One region of the Bradyrhizobium sp. UFLA05-109 genome, then DNA from elsewhere that is predicted to be linked to it. Evidence: predicted binding sites of a transcription regulator. Region 1 holds the regulator's gene; each other region holds the start of a gene.

Region 1 (3,774 bases):
GCAAGGAGCGCTCGCGCTATCGCGCGAGGGCGACGGTTTCACGCTGCGAACGGTAAAAATAAGGGGCGCAAACCGCCCCTGGTCGCCGGCCGGGGCCGGCGATAGTGATTTCGAGCTCAGCCTCGCACCGCGGCCGGCTACTCCACGCAGCAAGGATGCTACGCCGTCGGAGGCCGACCTGCAGGCCGAGGATTGAAAGACGCGTCAGCCGATCGGCAGGCGTGTCGTAGGCGTCGTGGTGGTGTGCTGCTCGACGGCGGGCTGCTCAGTCTTCTCGCCGAGCGGCTGCGTTACCGGCAATTGCAGAACCGTGGCACGCTGTCCCTCGACGAGTTGCGTCACCAGTACGTAGTTGCCGTCGGGGAATTCGATCGCATCATGATGACGATCGGGAATGTGCGGATCGACCTTACCGAACTTGCCGACGCGGGAATTGACGGTGCGCGTCCAGATCCAGCGATTGTCGTAGCGGACGTTGTCGGCGAAGGCGAGCTCGGTGCCGGGCAGGAGGCAGACGGCAACCGAGAGATCACGCTCCGACGCAAATCCACGCGTCGAGGTGCCGCGGAAGGTTGTCGTGACGATCGTCTCGCCGACTTGAGCGGGGCGGGTCGCAACGGCATGTAGGCTGTAGTCACACATCGGAGTGCTCCTCATGCGAGATAGCAGGTCCGCGCCCCCCCGGAGGCGCAGGCCTCTATCAGAGTTGGAAGCCTTGGAGTGTATCGCTTTTGTGGGCAAATCTGCGGCCCGTCTGCGCGTCGCCCGATCACATTATCTTTCCCGGCACACCAGGAACAAAGCCTCGCGCCGCCAGTCTATCTTGGTTCACGCCATTCACTTACGCGAGCTTCCATCAGCGGCCGGCAGGAGCGGAGTACCCCGAATAGGGCCATCTCACCTGCGCCGCAGGTGCGATCGCATTGTTGGACTTGCGGAATGGCGCGCTGGTTGCCGCGTGCTCTGCCTTGCGGGCGCCATGCTGGTGTTGCGCTGCATCGCTCGCGGATGCCGATTCCGCGATCAAGGCTGCCGAGATCGCGCTCAAAATCATCTGCCGCATGGGTTTTGTCCTCTGCATCGTGCACAGCGCATTCGCGCCTGCCATGCTCGAGGATTAGCTTCGCGCAGGTGTGGGGATAATCACAATGGAAGCGAAAACACCATTTTGCCGGAGCGGACAATCCGTCCGCCCGCATCGTTGCGCAATAACCGGCAATCTGGCGGGCAATCAGTACTTCCGGTACAGCCCGATCAGCTTGCCCTGAATCTTCACCCGGTTCGGCGGCAGGATGCGCACCTCATAGGCGGTGTTGGCGGGCTCCAACGCGATTGACGCGCCGCGACGGCGGAAGCGCTTGAGCGTCGCTTCCTCATCGTCGATCAGCGCCACCACGATGTCGCCGGTGTCGGCGGTCTCGTTGCGCTGGATCAGCGCCATGTCGCCATCCAGGATGCCGGCGTCGACCATCGAATCGCCGCGCACTTCGAGCGCGTAGTGCTCGCCCGAGCCGAGCATGTCCGGAGGCACGCTGATGGTGTGGCTGCGGGTCTGCAATGCCTCGATCGGCGTGCCGGCTGCGATCCGTCCCATCACGGGCACGGCGACGGGGCGATCGCCGTCGTCGACGGGAGCGCTTACGCCCCGCACCTTGCCGAGATTGCCTTCGATGACGCTCGGCGTGAAGCCGCGGCGGCCGGCGCCCGCGGCCTGAAGCTCGGGCAGCTTGATGACCTCAATGGCGCGCGCGCGGTTGGGCAGGCGACGGATGAAGCCGCGCTCTTCCAGCGCAGTGATCAGCCGGTGGATGCCCGACTTCGAGCGAAGATCGAGCGCGTCCTTCATCTCATCGAAGGAGGGCGGCACGCCGCTTTCCTTGAGGCGCTCACTGATGAACCGCAGAAGCTCGTATTGTTTGCGCGTTAACATCTCGACCAAATCCCCCGGTTGATGTCGTTCGATTCCGAGACGCCAGATTCAGCAGAAGCCGCTAGATGCTCGAAACAAATCATGAACGGACACTATATGTTCGATATGTGTTCCGCAACCACTTAATTTTGGGTGAACGCAGCGAAGTTCGCGCTACACGTGAATCAGATCGCCCTCACAAGGGCAGCCGCAACACCTCGCAAGGCGTGCCTGCTTCAGCCTTCGGTGCGAACGGCGCGCGCACGAGAAGTGCCTGTGCCATAGCGAGATTCGCAAGCAGTGAGGAGTCCTGGTGGTTGACGGGAACGGCCACGAGCGTGCCGTCCTCGCGCTCCTCGAGCCGGGCGCGCAGATAATCCTCACGGACGTCGTTGGGCCCGACGTCGCGCCCGAGCACGGCGCGCTCGCGGCGGTGATGAACGCGAGAGCGGCCAGCAAGCGCGCGAATCAACGGCACCATGAACAGGAAGCCGCAGACATAGGACGAGACCGGATTGCCGGGCAGGCCGATCACCCGCATCGCGCCGAGACGGCCGTGCATCATCGGCTTGCCCGGCCGCATCGCGATCTTCCAGAACGCCATCTCGAAACCTTCGGCCTGAAGCGCCGGCCTCACCAGGTCGTGGTCGCCGACCGAGGCCCCGCCGGTCGTGATCAGGATGTCGGCGCCGCTCTCGCGGGCGCGGCGGATGCCGGCGCTGGTCGCCGCAACGGTATCGGCGGCAATGCCGAGATCGACCGTTTCGGCGCCCTCGGCCCGCGCCAGCGCGTGCAGGGCATAGCCGTTGGAAAAGACGATCTGGCCCGCGCCCGGCGTTGAGCCCGGCATCACGAGTTCGTCGCCGGTCGCGAGAATCGCGATCCTGGGCCGGCGACGGACGGCTAGCTGCGGATGGTTCATGCCGGCGGCGAGTGATAGGTCGCGTTCGGTGAGCCTTGCTCCTTCTCGCAGGAGCACGTCGCCTTCGCGGAAATCGACGCCGGCGGGACGGATGTGCCTTCCAACGATCGCGGCCTCCTTGACCGTGACGCGCCTGCCGTCAGCGACTGTGTCCTCCTGGATTACCACCGCGTCCGCGCCATCGGGCACTACGCCGCCCGTGAAGATCCGTACTGCCTGACCCGCACCGACCGTTCCCGCAAACGGTCGTCCTGCTGCGACCTCGCCGATCACGGTGAGCTCTGTGCCCACCTCTGCCGCATCGGCAGCGCGCACCGCATAGCCATCCATCGCCGACATCGCCTGCGGCGGCTGCGTGCGCCGCGCCGCGACGTCGCGCGCCAGCACGCGATGGTAGGCCGCATCGAGCGCAACCATCTCGTCCGCGACAGGCTCGACGCCCGCGAGCACCGCATCGAGCGCGTCGGAAACCGGCATCAGGGCCACGGGCTGAACTCCTGCTGGGCAAATCGTAAGGACAGGTCGCGTTGCGTTCTAGCCGAGTGCGGGCGTCGAGGCAAAAGGCGCGAACGCGAAGGTGGAGATGAAATTGTCTTTCCAGCAGCAGGACGGCAGGATGCCCTTTGGGACAATATCGCCTCGTTCCGCTTCCGGCTCAGAATTGCTGCGCGCCCGCACGCAAGGCGCGTCGGGAGACGTCCGGGAGAACCCTGATGGCAGAGACTTCAAAGCTGTCGGTTGAGAAAGCGCTCGAGAAGCTGCGCGGCGATGAGCCGCCGAAGTCGCGGAGCGCAAAGCTCGATGAGGAGATCGAAGCGCTCAAGGAGAAGACCAGCCGCATGCGCGCGCAACGGCAGCGTCTCGATCGGCCCAAGTCCAAGCGCAGCTGAGTGCGCTTACCTTGGCCGCCGCGCGATCGTCTCAATGACGAGGAAGACCGGGA
Region 2 (3,774 bases), on a different contig from region 1:
GACGCTTTACGGATTCGCCGCTCAAGCCGTGGTTCGACAGCCTGCGCAGCCACCTGGGTCCATGCTGCTCAGATGCCGATGGCGTGGCTGTCGCCGACCCCGATTGGGAATCGTATGGGGGGCACTATCGCGTGCGCATCGATGGTCAGTGGGTCGAGGTGCCCGATGAGGCGGTTATCACCGAGCCCAACCGGGCGGGGCGAACCATGGTTTGGCCGGTGAAAACGGCGTTCGGCATTTCGATCCGCTGCTTCATGCCCGGCACGATGATCTAAAAGGAGCGCATCGACGCGCGGCGCACGAGAGCTTCGCGCGCCGTCGAATGTCGTATCACCGTGACCGCTTCTTACTCGACTTCTTCTTCGAGCTCTTCCGCTTCGATGTCTTCTTCGGGACCTTCTTGCCCTTCTTGCGCGCCTTCGACAGGCCGATCGCGATCGCCTGCTTGCGGCTCTTCACGCGTCCACCGCGGCCGCCACGGCCGCTCTTGGCCGTGCCTTTTTTGTAGCGGCGCATTTCGCTTTCGACATCCTTGCCGGAGCTCCTCGAATAGCGCCGTTTCTTTGCCTTGCGTGCCATGAGCATCCTCTCTTCAAGAACAGAACCATTCCGCATATGCATGGTTCCGTCTGCCGGGCGGCCCGATCGACCACTACTGGACCAAGGCGATGATCGCCAGCGCGGACGGCTCGAAGCTCTATGTCGGCGTCGGCTCCAACAGCAATATCGTCGAGGACGGGATCGGCGCCGAGCGCGATCGGGCCGCGATCTGGGAGGTCGATCGCGAGACGGGGAGCTCGCGCCTGTTCGCGAAAGGTTTACGAAATCCGACCGGGCTCGGCTTCGAACCGCAGAGCGGAAAGCTCTGGACCATCGTCAACGAGCGCGACGAGCTCGGCCCAGATCTCGTGCCCGACTATCTGACCTCGGTGAGGGACGGCGGCTTCTACGGCTGGCCTTACAGTTATTATGGCAAGCATCTCGATCCACGCGTTCAGCCGCAGCGGCCGGATCTCGTGGAGAATGCGATCGTACCCGACTATGCGCTTAGCTCGCATGTCGCTGCCCTGGGTCTTGCCTTCTACACAGCCAGCGCGCTGCCGGAGAGCTACCGCGGCGGCGCCTTCGTCGGCGAGCACGGGAGCCGGAATCGCCAGACGCTCAATGGCTACAAGGTCGTGTACGTACCGTTCAGGAACGGCCAGTCCGACGGCAAGGCACAGGACGTCGTGACCGGCTTTCTCGACAGCGACAACAAGGCGCGCGGGCGTCCGGTAGGGCTGGCGGTCGACAAATCCGGCGCGCTTCTGATTGCGGATGATTCCGGCAACACCGTCTGGCGCGTGACCGCCAGCGGTTGAGGCGCGAGGGAGAACAAAACCATCCCGCGCGGAACGGACCGGCAGCAGTGCGGATTAACCGCCATGGTCATGATCAATATCCTCGACAAGCCGATCGAACGCATCCGCGAGACCTGCGAGATGATGGGCGCGCGCGACAAGTTCGAACGCACGCTCCCTGAGCTGGAGACTTTCCTCGAAGCGGAGATCGCCAGAGGGGAGACCGGCGAGGCGCGGCTCACCTATGACGGGCTCTGCTTCCTCAAGGAAGCCTTTGCGCGGACGTGACCCGGCAGGTCAGAACGAATTGGCAAGCTCGATCTCGGCCTCCAGCGCCTGGATGCGCTTTGCTGCCTCGTCGAAGCTGAGATCTCTCGCATACTGGCCGGGCTGATAGGCCTCCTCGCTCAGCCGCCTCAGCCGCAGGACCTGAGCCCGGGTCATCTGCACGGCTAGGAAATCCTTGGCGTCGTATTTACCTTCCACTCGCATTTCCACTCTCCATGCCTGAATCGTGACTTGACTATATGTTCTTATTTTGTTCTAACAAGCCATGGACAACAGAATTAATGAAATTCGTTGTAAAATCAGTGCATTAAGGTCGGAGATGATCGGCCTTGAGGCGTCGGTGCGCGACCTCATCGATCGCGATCGCGATTGCAGCGAAAGCGCGCTTCGATTGCTCGGATTGCGCCTCGACATGAAGCGGCTGATCGCCGACTGGAAGGCGGCCGGCGGCGGTGATCTTCTGCCCAATATCGGTGAGCGGGTGAGTCTCCGCGCCGGGGCGAACAATGCGGGCAAACCGGTGCGCATCGCCGCGCGTCCTTAGACTTTCGGAGGCTCGCCGTGGATGAGGACCCGGACTCGTACCGGATTCTGAAACTGCGTGCCGAGATTCTCGAGCTGGGCTCGGCCATTCGCCAGTTGCAGCGTGCAGGCCTCGACGATGCCGCAGCCCTGCTTTTGATCGCGCGCAAGCGCGCGACACTCGAAGTCCTGGTGAAGTGCGAGCCGCAAGGCGCAGCGCCGTCTCGTACCGACCTCAAATCTTAACATGCCTGACATCCGACGCGGCTAAGTCAGTCACGTCTCGTGACGTGCGGGAGTCTTCCGATGTCGGACATCCAGACGACAGCTCTGCTGCGCGCGGTTCTTGATGAGGTCTGCGCGGGTATCCCTGCAGTCGAGACGGCCGCGCGCGAACGCGTCGCCGCGACAGTTCTCGAGATGATCCGGATGGGCTGCTGCTCGCCCGACGAACTGAGGCGTGCTGGCCGGCACGCGCTCAACCGCGCGCCGACAATGTGGCCCTAGCGGCGTGCCTCGCATCCTGCCGATCAAGAAGAAAGCCCCGCGGAGGCGGGGCTTTCGCGGGTGGCGCGAATGCGCTCACTTCGAGTTCATACTGCCGGCCTGATTGGTGCCCGGGCCGACATTGCCCTGGCTCGACGGATTGGCGGCTCCGCCGCCGCTCGACTTCATGTTCGCGCCCGTCGTGGTCTGCGACGACGTCGCGGAGGAATGGTGCTTCTTGTGCGTTTTGGCTTGGGCAGCCAATGGCGCGGCGGCGAGGCCCATGGCCATGATCATCGCTAAGGCGAGTTTTGTTTTGTTCATGCGCGGAACTCCCTTGAGTTAAATTGATGCAGGGAGCCAACAGCGATTAAGCGCGGGAGTTCCAGTGCCAGCGCAACATGCGCCGTCACGCGTGCTTCAAGTTTCCTTGTCATCCATGAGAACAAAGACCGCGCCGGTCAGTGTTGCGCCGATCGCAAAGCTCGTCACGAGTGCGATGACGAACACGAAAATGGCCGGGCTTCCACCGTCTCTGAGCAGCGCCGCGACGGCCGGATTGAGGAGCACGAGCGCGAGGCCAAAGGTGAGCCCGAGGGCCGCACCCATCATCGCCTGCATCATCAGCGTGATGGCGCCTGCCGTCGAAACCAAACGTGGCGATTTTCGCGTGCGCATTGTCGTCCTCGACAATCATTCTGAGAACGCGCCGGATCATCGCGAGTTCCTAGAACGCCGTATCTGCCTGAATAAATGTTCATCTTGCGCGATTTTCAGGTGGCGTTCATGCAAGGCCTGAGAAGATCGGGACCGAAGCAACGACAAGGAAAGCTTGATCATGGGAAAGGTGATTTATCTGTACCGCTCCCTTGCCTATCGCAACGCAGCGGCGGAAATGCTGCGCAAGGCGCGCACGCTGCCGCGTGGCGCGGAGCAGCGCGCCGCGCGCAGCTACGCGATGGCATTGCGCGATCTGGAGCGGAACGAAGCCTGGCTCGAGGGGCGCATCGCGGATGCGCCGTTGCAGATGCAGGCGGTGAGGGTGCGCGCCCGACGCTAGAGCGTGAACCGGAAAAGTGTGGAGCGGTTTTCCCTCGCGACAAACGCGGAACGCGTTTGCACGGGGATCATGGTCAAA
Region 3 (3,774 bases), on a different contig from region 1:
TGATGCGGATGGCGCCCTCGCCACAGGCGATGGTGAGCTGGTCGTCGAGCACGTCGCCCGGCGCACCCGAGCCTCTTGCAAGCTCACAGCGCAAAATCTTTACGCGCGCATTTTCGCTCACCCCGGCGAGCTCGCCCCAGGCGCCGGGAAACGGCGACAGGCCGTGGATGTGGCGCAGCACGTCGCGCGCAGGCTTGGTCCAGTCGATCCGTGCCTCGGCCTTGTCGATCTTGGCGGCGTAGGTGACGCCGTCCTCGCTCTGCTTTTTGAGCTGGAGTGCGCCGCGTTCGAGCGCGGCCATCGCGCGGACCATCAAGTCGGCGCCGAGCCGGGCGAGGCGATCGTGCAGATCGGCTGCGGTCATGGTGTCCGAGATCGCAAGACGCTCGGCCATCGCGACGTCGCCGGTGTCCAGCCCCACGTCCATCTTCATCACCATGACGCCGCTCTCGGCATCACCGGCCATGATCGCCCGGTTGATGGGCGCGGCACCGCGCCAGCGCGGCAGCAGTGAGGCGTGCAGATTGTAGCAGCCGAGCTTTGGTGCATCGAGGATCGCCTGCGGCAGGATCATGCCGTAGGCGACGACGACAGCCGCATCGGCATCGAACGCGCGGAACTCGTCGAGCGCTTCCGGCGTCTTCAAGGTCTTCGGCGTCAACACGGGAATACCGAGCTTTCGCGCAGCGTCTTCAACCGGCGTCGGCTGCAACTGCAGCCCGCGCCGCCCGCCCGGCTTCGGCGCGCGGGTGTAGACGGCCGCGACCTCATGGCCATGCGCGACGAGCTCCAGCAGCGTCGGCACGGAGAAATCGGGCGTGCCCATGAAGATGAGGCGGAGAGGCATAGGGCGAGACAATCCTCAAAACGAACAAGGTACTCGTCATGGCCGGGCTTGTCCCGGCCATCCACGCCCTTCTTGCTCGTAGCGCGAAGAACGTGGATGCCCGGCACAAGGCCGGGCATGACGGCGAAGGATGGTTCGCTCACTCCGCGCGCTTGGCGGCTTTCTCGAACTTCTTGAACACGCGGTCGCGCTTGAGCTTCGACAGGTAGTCGACGAACAGCACGCCGTTGAGATGATCGATCTCGTGCTGGATACAGGTGGCGTAGAGCCCTTCGGCATCCTCCTCGTGCAACTTGCCGTCGAGATCGGTGAAGCGCACGCGCACCTTCGCAGGCCTTTCGACCTCCTCGTAATATTCCGGGATCGAGAGACAGCCCTCCTCGTAGACCGACACTTCCTCGGACGAGGCGACGATCTCCGGATTGATGAAGACGCGCGGCTCTCGCGCGGTCTCGCCGTTCTCGTCGCGCTTGGCGAGATCCATCGTGATCAGACGCAGGGGTTGCGCGATCTGGATCGCCGCTAAGCCAATGCCGGGCGCATCGTACATGGTCTCGAACATGTCGTCGGCAAGCTTGCGGATCTCGGCCGTGACCTTCTCGATCGGCTTGGAGACCAGACGCAACTGCTTGTCGGGCAGGATGATGATTTCTCTTAAGGCCATGGCGGCGATTTAAGCCGCGCGCCGGATGCGGTCAATGTTGCCGGGAACGCCGTTAACGGTTCGCTAACCATAAAAACCAGGCTTTCGTTAACCATAAAAATTCACTGCCGGTTAACCATAAATGTTCCCTCTTCGTTCGCGCCTGCTCGCGAATCGGCTAGAAGGGTTGACATGAACGAGATCATTTTTACCGCTGGCGACTGGCCGGTGCGCACCGTCGACGCCCTGATCGGCTTCGGTGTGCTGGCCCTCATCCTGCTCCTGGTGATTGCCATCGTGATCGCACGCGGCTCGCGGCGTGGCGCGGAACTCGCCATGGCCCAGACCATCCGGGCCGACGAACTGGAGGAGCGCCTGAGCCAGATGCTGCGCGCCCAGAGCGAGGCGTCGGGCCGCGTCGACGCCATGGCGCAGGCGCTCGCCGGCCGCCAGGCCGAGATGGCACGCGCGGTCAACGAGCGGCTGGATTCGGTCACCCATCGCGTCGGCCAGTCCATGGAGCATACGACACGCAACACCATGGAGAGCCTGCGTGCACTGCACGAGCGGCTCGGCATCATCGACAGCGCGCACAAGAACCTCACCGACCTGACCACGCAGGTGACCACCCTGCGCGACGTCCTCGCCAACAAGCAATCGCGCGGCGCGTTCGGCCAGGCGCGGATGGAGGCGATCGTCCAGGACGGTCTGCCGAAGGGCTCCTACGAGTTCCAGTTCACGCTCTCGACCGGCAAACGGCCGGACTGCGTGGTGTTCCTGCCCGACCAGCGCCCGCTCTGCATCGACGCCAAATTTCCGCTGGAGGCGATGACGGCGCTGCACGACGCACGCACCGATGAGGAGCGCAGGGTCGCCACGCAGCGCCTGCGCGGCGACGTGATGAAGCATGTCAGCGACATCGCCGAAAAATATCTCGTCGCCGGCGAGACCCAGGAGATGGCGCTGATGTTCGTGCCGTCGGAGTCGGTCTATGCCGAGATCCACGACGGCTTCGATGACGTGATCCAGAAGGCCTATCGCGCCCGCGTCGTGCTGGTGTCGCCCTCGCTGCTGATGCTCGCGATCCAGGTCATGCAGCAGATCATGAAGGACGCGCGCATGCGCGACGCCGCCGACCAGATCCGCACCGAGGTGATCAAGCTCGGCGACGATCTCGGCCGCCTGCGCGATCGCGTGCTGAAACTGCAGAAGCATTTTGCCGACGTGAACGAGGACGTGCGCCAGGTACTGATCTCCGCCGACAAGATCGAGAAGCGCGCCGGCCGCATCGAGGAGCTCGACTTCAGCAAAACCGACGCACCGGAAGGCCCGCGCCTGGTCGCCAGCACGCCAGAACTGTTCCCGCGCAAGCTGCAAGCGGGGGAGTGAGCGTCTATGAAGTAACCTGTCGCCCCCAATATCGCTGTCGTCGCCCGGCTTGACCGGGCGACCCAGTATCCCAGAGGCGGCAGATGGGTGCACGCTGTTACTACGTCTACATTCTCGCCAGCAAGATCGGCGGTACACTGTACATTGGCGTGACAAATGATCTGATCCGCCGGGTGGCCGAGCACAAGCTGAAGCTGGTCGAGCGCTTTACGAAAGAATACGCGATCGTGAAGCTGGTTTATTTCGAGCAGTTCGATGATCCCGAGAATGCGATCAAGCGCGAGAAGCGCCTCAAGAAATGGAAGCGCGCGTGGAAGATCGCGCTGATCGAGAAGGACAATCCCGATTGGAACGATCTTTACCCGGGGATTGCAGGTCCCCCATAACTCCGGTCTCTGGAATACTGGGTCGCCCGGTCAAGCCGGGCGACGACACCTCACTTGTGGCCGCCAGAATCTGCTAACACCCCTCCATGACCGCACCCGACGCGACTTCCGGAACCGCTCCCACGACCACCGACGCTCCCGCTGCCTCCTGGCGCGAGAGCCTTGCCGTGTATCTGCAGCCGCGGGTGCTGATCGTGCTGTTTCTCGGCTTCTCCTCCGGTCTGCCGCTGGCGCTGTCGGGCTCGACGTTGCTGGTTTGGATGCGGGAATCCGGCGTTGATCTCGGCACCATCGGGCTGTTCGCGCTGGTCGGCACGCCTTACACGCTGAAGTTCCTGTGGGCGCCGCTGGTTGATGCGTTGCATGTGCCGCTGTTCACCCGCGCCTTCGGGCGCCGCCGCGGCTGGCTGCTGTTCTCGCAGTTCCTCCTGATCATCTCGATCCTGCTCCTGGCGCTGACCGATCCTGCGCGCTCGCCGTTCTTCGTCGCACTCGGCGCGCTGCTGGTG
Region 4 (3,774 bases), on a different contig from region 1:
GGTGTAGATGACGGTTGCGACCGCATTGGCGGTGTCGTGAAAGCCGTTCACGAACTCGAAGCCGAGCGCGATCAGCAGCGCGACGAAGAGCATGAGGAAGGGCGCAATGCTCTTGACCTGCGTGCCGGTCGCATCGACGTCGACCCAGATGCTGTAGGCGACGAAGAGCAGCGCGGCCGCGATGATCCCCATGTAGATAATGCCGGTCATCGGATGAAAACCGCGGTCGAGGTCGGGCCCCTTCCGCAACGCAGGCTCGATAGAGCCGGGTAAAGCAAGATCACTCATAAAAAACTCTCCTGTCCCTGTGCTCTGATTTTGCGCGCGGCATATGACAGGCAGTTGAAATGGCGGCAGTTCTCCACCGGTATCTGCTGCGGCGCAGCGTGTCTTATATCACGCTGCCCGTGCTGATTTTTCCCGGAATCCGGCTGCGATCTTCAGATCATCCACAAAGCGCTGATATTCCAGCTCTTTTGCCTTGGGGTCCGGCAGCCGCAGCAGATAGGACGGATGCACGGTCACCAGCGCCTTGCAACCGTCCGGCAGATCGATCAGTCGGCCACGGTTCTTGCCGATCGGGGTGATCTTGCCGAACACGCATTGCGCGGCGGTCGCCCCCATCGCCACGACGAGGCTGGGCCGGAGGGCCGCCAGCTCCCGCTCGTACCATTGCCGGCAGGCGCGGATCTCCGGTGTGTTCGGCTTCTGGTGCAGGCGGATTTTTCCGCGCGGCACGAATTTGAAGTGTTTCACGGCGTTTGTGACATACACCTTCCTGCGGTCGACGCCGGCCTCTTCCAGCGCGCGGTCGAGCATCTGCCCGGCTGGTCCCACGAAGGGATGACCAGCGATGTCTTCCTTGTCGCCGGGCTGCTCGCCGACCAGCATGATGGTTGCAGATTTCGGGCCTTCACCGAATACGGTCTGGGTTGCATCCTTGTAGAGAGGGCAGGCGCGGCAATGGGCGGCTTCCTCGTGCAGCGTTTCCAGATCATCGCCTGCGGGTTTGCGTGGCATGGCTGCCTCCGGGCGCGGGGTGATCCGTCCGCCGGTCCAGCGTTCGGCATCGGTGAGCAGCGGTTCAAGTATCGAGGCTTCCGGGAGGTTCCTGCCGCGCTGTTTGGGCGCTTCCGGTGCGATAGGCCGGTCCAGGTGGAAGTGGCGGCGCCAGGTTTCCTCCAATCGGTTTGGTGCAGGCATCTCCGTCTTGCTGATCCCCGGCGTGAACGAGATGACGTGGCCGTCCCAATGAGCGCAGATGTCGGGTGTGAGGATCGACCAGGGCATGTCGGCATAACGGCGCGCGAAGAAAGATGCGGCGAATTCGACGATGTGATGCTCCGGCACGAACCAGGCGGCATAGTGCGCCTTCTGCTCGCGTCCGATCTCGCGGAAACGGATGACATCGCGCATCCGCTGCACGTCGCGATGCACGCTATTTGCCATCGCCATGGCGAGCGCCACATCGGGATCGGTCATCATTGCCAATACGTCGTGATCGGCCTTCAATCGCCACAGCAAACGATAGAGCAGCGCAAAGCGTTCGCCGTCGCGATTGAGGATCGCGACGCGCGCAAGCTCGATGAAATTGGCCGGCACGCTGAAGGTGCTGTCGATTTCGATCGGTGGAAGGCTCGGCGCCTCGGACAGGCCGGGCGGCATCTGGTCTGTCGTTCGGCCTTGCACGGCCCATGCAACGTCCGCCGGCGGCACATGGTGGAGTGCCAGCGCACGTGCGGCTTTGCGCCAGCCGTCGAAATCAGTCTCATGATCGAGGGTGGTGAGGTACATGGCACTTGAATCCTCTTGATTCCGCTCATGAATCCGCGGGCGCGCCAATTCGATTGACTCCGACGGCGCTGTTAGCTTTATATTAGAACATATCATGAACAAATGAGCCAGCCGATCGTTTGTCTTTCTGACGATCCTGGCGACCATCACGAGAAGGAGCGGCGAGCAATGAGCGGCGCACGTAGAAGCGCGCTTGCGGTCTTGCGCGGCCAGATCGAGCGCATCGAGACGTCGGAGGTTGCGCATCATCGCGATCGCGTGGCGCTTGGCCACCCCCAGGCGGATCAGGCTTTGCAGGGTGGGCTGGCACGCGCCGCGATCCACGAAGTGTTTTGCGAGGGACGCCAGGGCACGGCCGCGACGGGCTTTGTCACTGGTCTCGCCGGCCGCGTGACCGCGCGCCGGCCGCTACTGTGGGTGCAGCAGGATTTTTCGGAGGTCGAGGCTGGTGCGCTGTCGATGAGCGGGCTTGCCGAGTTCGGTCTCGATCCGCGCCGTGTGGTGATGGTGCGCGCTGCCGATGTCGAGAGCGCGTTGCGGACGTCAGCCGATGCGCTTGCCTGCGACGCGCTGGGCGCCGTCGTGCTCGAGCTCTGGGGCGAGACGAAACAGTTCGATCTCGTGGCAAGCCGCAAGCTGACGCTTGCAGCCCAGGCTTCCGGCGTGACCGGGCTGCTGCTGCGGATGGCGGCAAACCCTCTGCCGTCGACCGCGGAAACCAGATGGATGTTGCGGGCGGCGCATTCGCCGCCTGGACCTGCGTGGAGCGCCTGGGGCGCGCCTTGCTTCGATGCCGAGCTCGTTCGCAATCGTCATGGCCCGGTCGGCCGGTGGATCATGGAATGGAAATGTGATGAGTGCCTGTTCAGTGAATCGTCGGCGTATCCTCAGCCTGTGGCTGCCGCGCCTGCCCATCGATCGCATCAAGCGGGTGCTTTCGGTGAGCAACGTCGCGCTGGGTAAAGACGAGCCGAGTATCGTCGTCGCCAAGGAAAACAACGCGCTTTCGATCTACGCGCTCGATGAAGCGGCCGGGCGCCTCGGCCTGCATATCGGCCAGCCGCTGGCGAATGCCCGCGCGATCTGTCCGGAATTAAAGGTGTTCGACGCCGATCTCGCGGCGGATGCCAAGACGCTCGAGGATATCGCCGACTGGTGCGACCGCTTCACGCCGCTGGTGGCGCTCGATCCCCCACATGGCCTCTTCCTCGACGTCACAGGCTGCGCGCATCTGTTCGGCGGCGAGGCCAATCTGTTGCAGGCGCTCGTCCGTGCGCTGGTGCGGCAGGGTTTTGCGGTCAGCGCGGCGATCGCCTCGACCTCGGTCTGCGCGCGTACGCTGACGCGGCAGGCACCTGGCACCATCGTTGCCGATGGCGCGGAAGCGGAAGCGATCAACCGCTTCCCGGTATCGGCGCTCGGCGCGGATGACGCCATCACCACGGGTCTGCGCCGCGCCGGCCTGAAGACCATTGGCGATGTTGCTTCGCGCAGCCCTCACGAGATCACTGCGCGCTTCGGTGCGCGCTTCTCGACGCTGCTTGCGCATGCGCTGGGGCAGGGCGATGCGCCGGTCAGCCCGCGAAAACCGCTGCCTGACTACATCGTGGAAAAACGCTTCGCCGAGCCGATCGCGACCGATGCCATGATCGCGATGACGCTGTCGCGGCTTGCGGATACGCTTGTTACCTCAATGGAGAAGCAAGGCAAGGGCGCGCGGCGGCTGGAGGCTTCCTTCTTCCGCACCGACGGCGCAGTGCGCGCGATCATGGTCGAAACGGGACGTCCGGTGACGCGAAGCGCAGTCGTCGATCGTCTCTTTCGCGAGCGGCTGGATGCGCTCGCCGATCCCCTCGATCCCGGTTTCGGCTTCGACATGGTCCGTCTCTCGGCGAGCCGCACCGAGATCGTGGTGCAGGAGCAGCGCGATCTCGATGCGCACGTCCATGACAATGACGAGCTCGCCGCGCTGATCGACCG

What was found. Region 1 encodes LexA, which represses DNA repair genes until DNA is damaged. Its sites were predicted from a motif close to TGTTCNNNNTGTGTTCNG; they were not measured.
Region 2: Q3C01_RS38895 (DUF3072 domain-containing protein) is a predicted target of LexA. The motif match lies at 1,869-1,886, and genes of this name have one in related genera.
Region 3: Q3C01_RS35575 (DNA recombination protein RmuC) is a predicted target of LexA. The motif match lies at 1,634-1,651, and genes of this name have one in related genera.
Region 4: Q3C01_RS22800 (ImuA family protein) is a predicted target of LexA. The motif match lies at 1,878-1,895, and genes of this name have one in related genera.

Annotation. Positions count from the first base shown of each region.
Region 1 is NZ_JBBIAR010000028.1:4,010-7,783, reverse strand. It holds gene Q3C01_RS21165 (ComEC/Rec2 family competence protein) at 1-196, shown strand, start outside; gene Q3C01_RS21160 (hypothetical protein) at 205-642, opposite strand; gene Q3C01_RS21155 (hypothetical protein) at 857-1,063, opposite strand; gene lexA (transcriptional repressor LexA) at 1,232-1,930, opposite strand; gene Q3C01_RS21145 (molybdopterin molybdotransferase MoeA) at 2,106-3,317, opposite strand; gene Q3C01_RS21140 (hypothetical protein) at 3,545-3,721, shown strand.
Region 2 is NZ_JBBIAR010000083.1:20,503-24,276, forward strand. It holds gene Q3C01_RS38875 (hypothetical protein) at 1-275, shown strand, start outside; gene Q3C01_RS38880 (DUF6496 domain-containing protein) at 331-579, opposite strand; partial or broken gene Q3C01_RS38885 (PQQ-dependent sugar dehydrogenase) at 630-1,361, shown strand; gene Q3C01_RS38890 (hypothetical protein) at 1,425-1,628, shown strand; gene Q3C01_RS38895 (DUF3072 domain-containing protein) at 1,638-1,832, opposite strand; gene Q3C01_RS38900 (hypothetical protein) at 1,969-2,172, shown strand; gene Q3C01_RS38905 (hypothetical protein) at 2,190-2,396, shown strand; gene Q3C01_RS38910 (hypothetical protein) at 2,457-2,657, shown strand; gene Q3C01_RS38915 (hypothetical protein) at 2,733-2,960, opposite strand; gene Q3C01_RS38920 (hypothetical protein) at 3,057-3,314, opposite strand; gene Q3C01_RS38925 (hypothetical protein) at 3,475-3,696, shown strand.
Region 3 is NZ_JBBIAR010000067.1:48,184-51,957, reverse strand. It holds gene fmt (methionyl-tRNA formyltransferase) at 1-847, opposite strand, end outside; gene def (peptide deformylase) at 987-1,511, opposite strand; gene Q3C01_RS35575 (DNA recombination protein RmuC) at 1,683-2,879, shown strand; gene Q3C01_RS35570 (GIY-YIG nuclease family protein) at 2,963-3,265, shown strand; gene Q3C01_RS35565 (AmpG family muropeptide MFS transporter) at 3,352-3,774, shown strand, end outside.
Region 4 is NZ_JBBIAR010000031.1:24,480-28,253, reverse strand. It holds gene Q3C01_RS22810 (inorganic phosphate transporter) at 1-288, opposite strand, end outside; gene Q3C01_RS22805 (UdgX family uracil-DNA binding protein) at 397-1,794, opposite strand; gene Q3C01_RS22800 (ImuA family protein) at 1,963-2,757, shown strand; gene Q3C01_RS22795 (Y-family DNA polymerase) at 2,648-3,774, shown strand, end outside.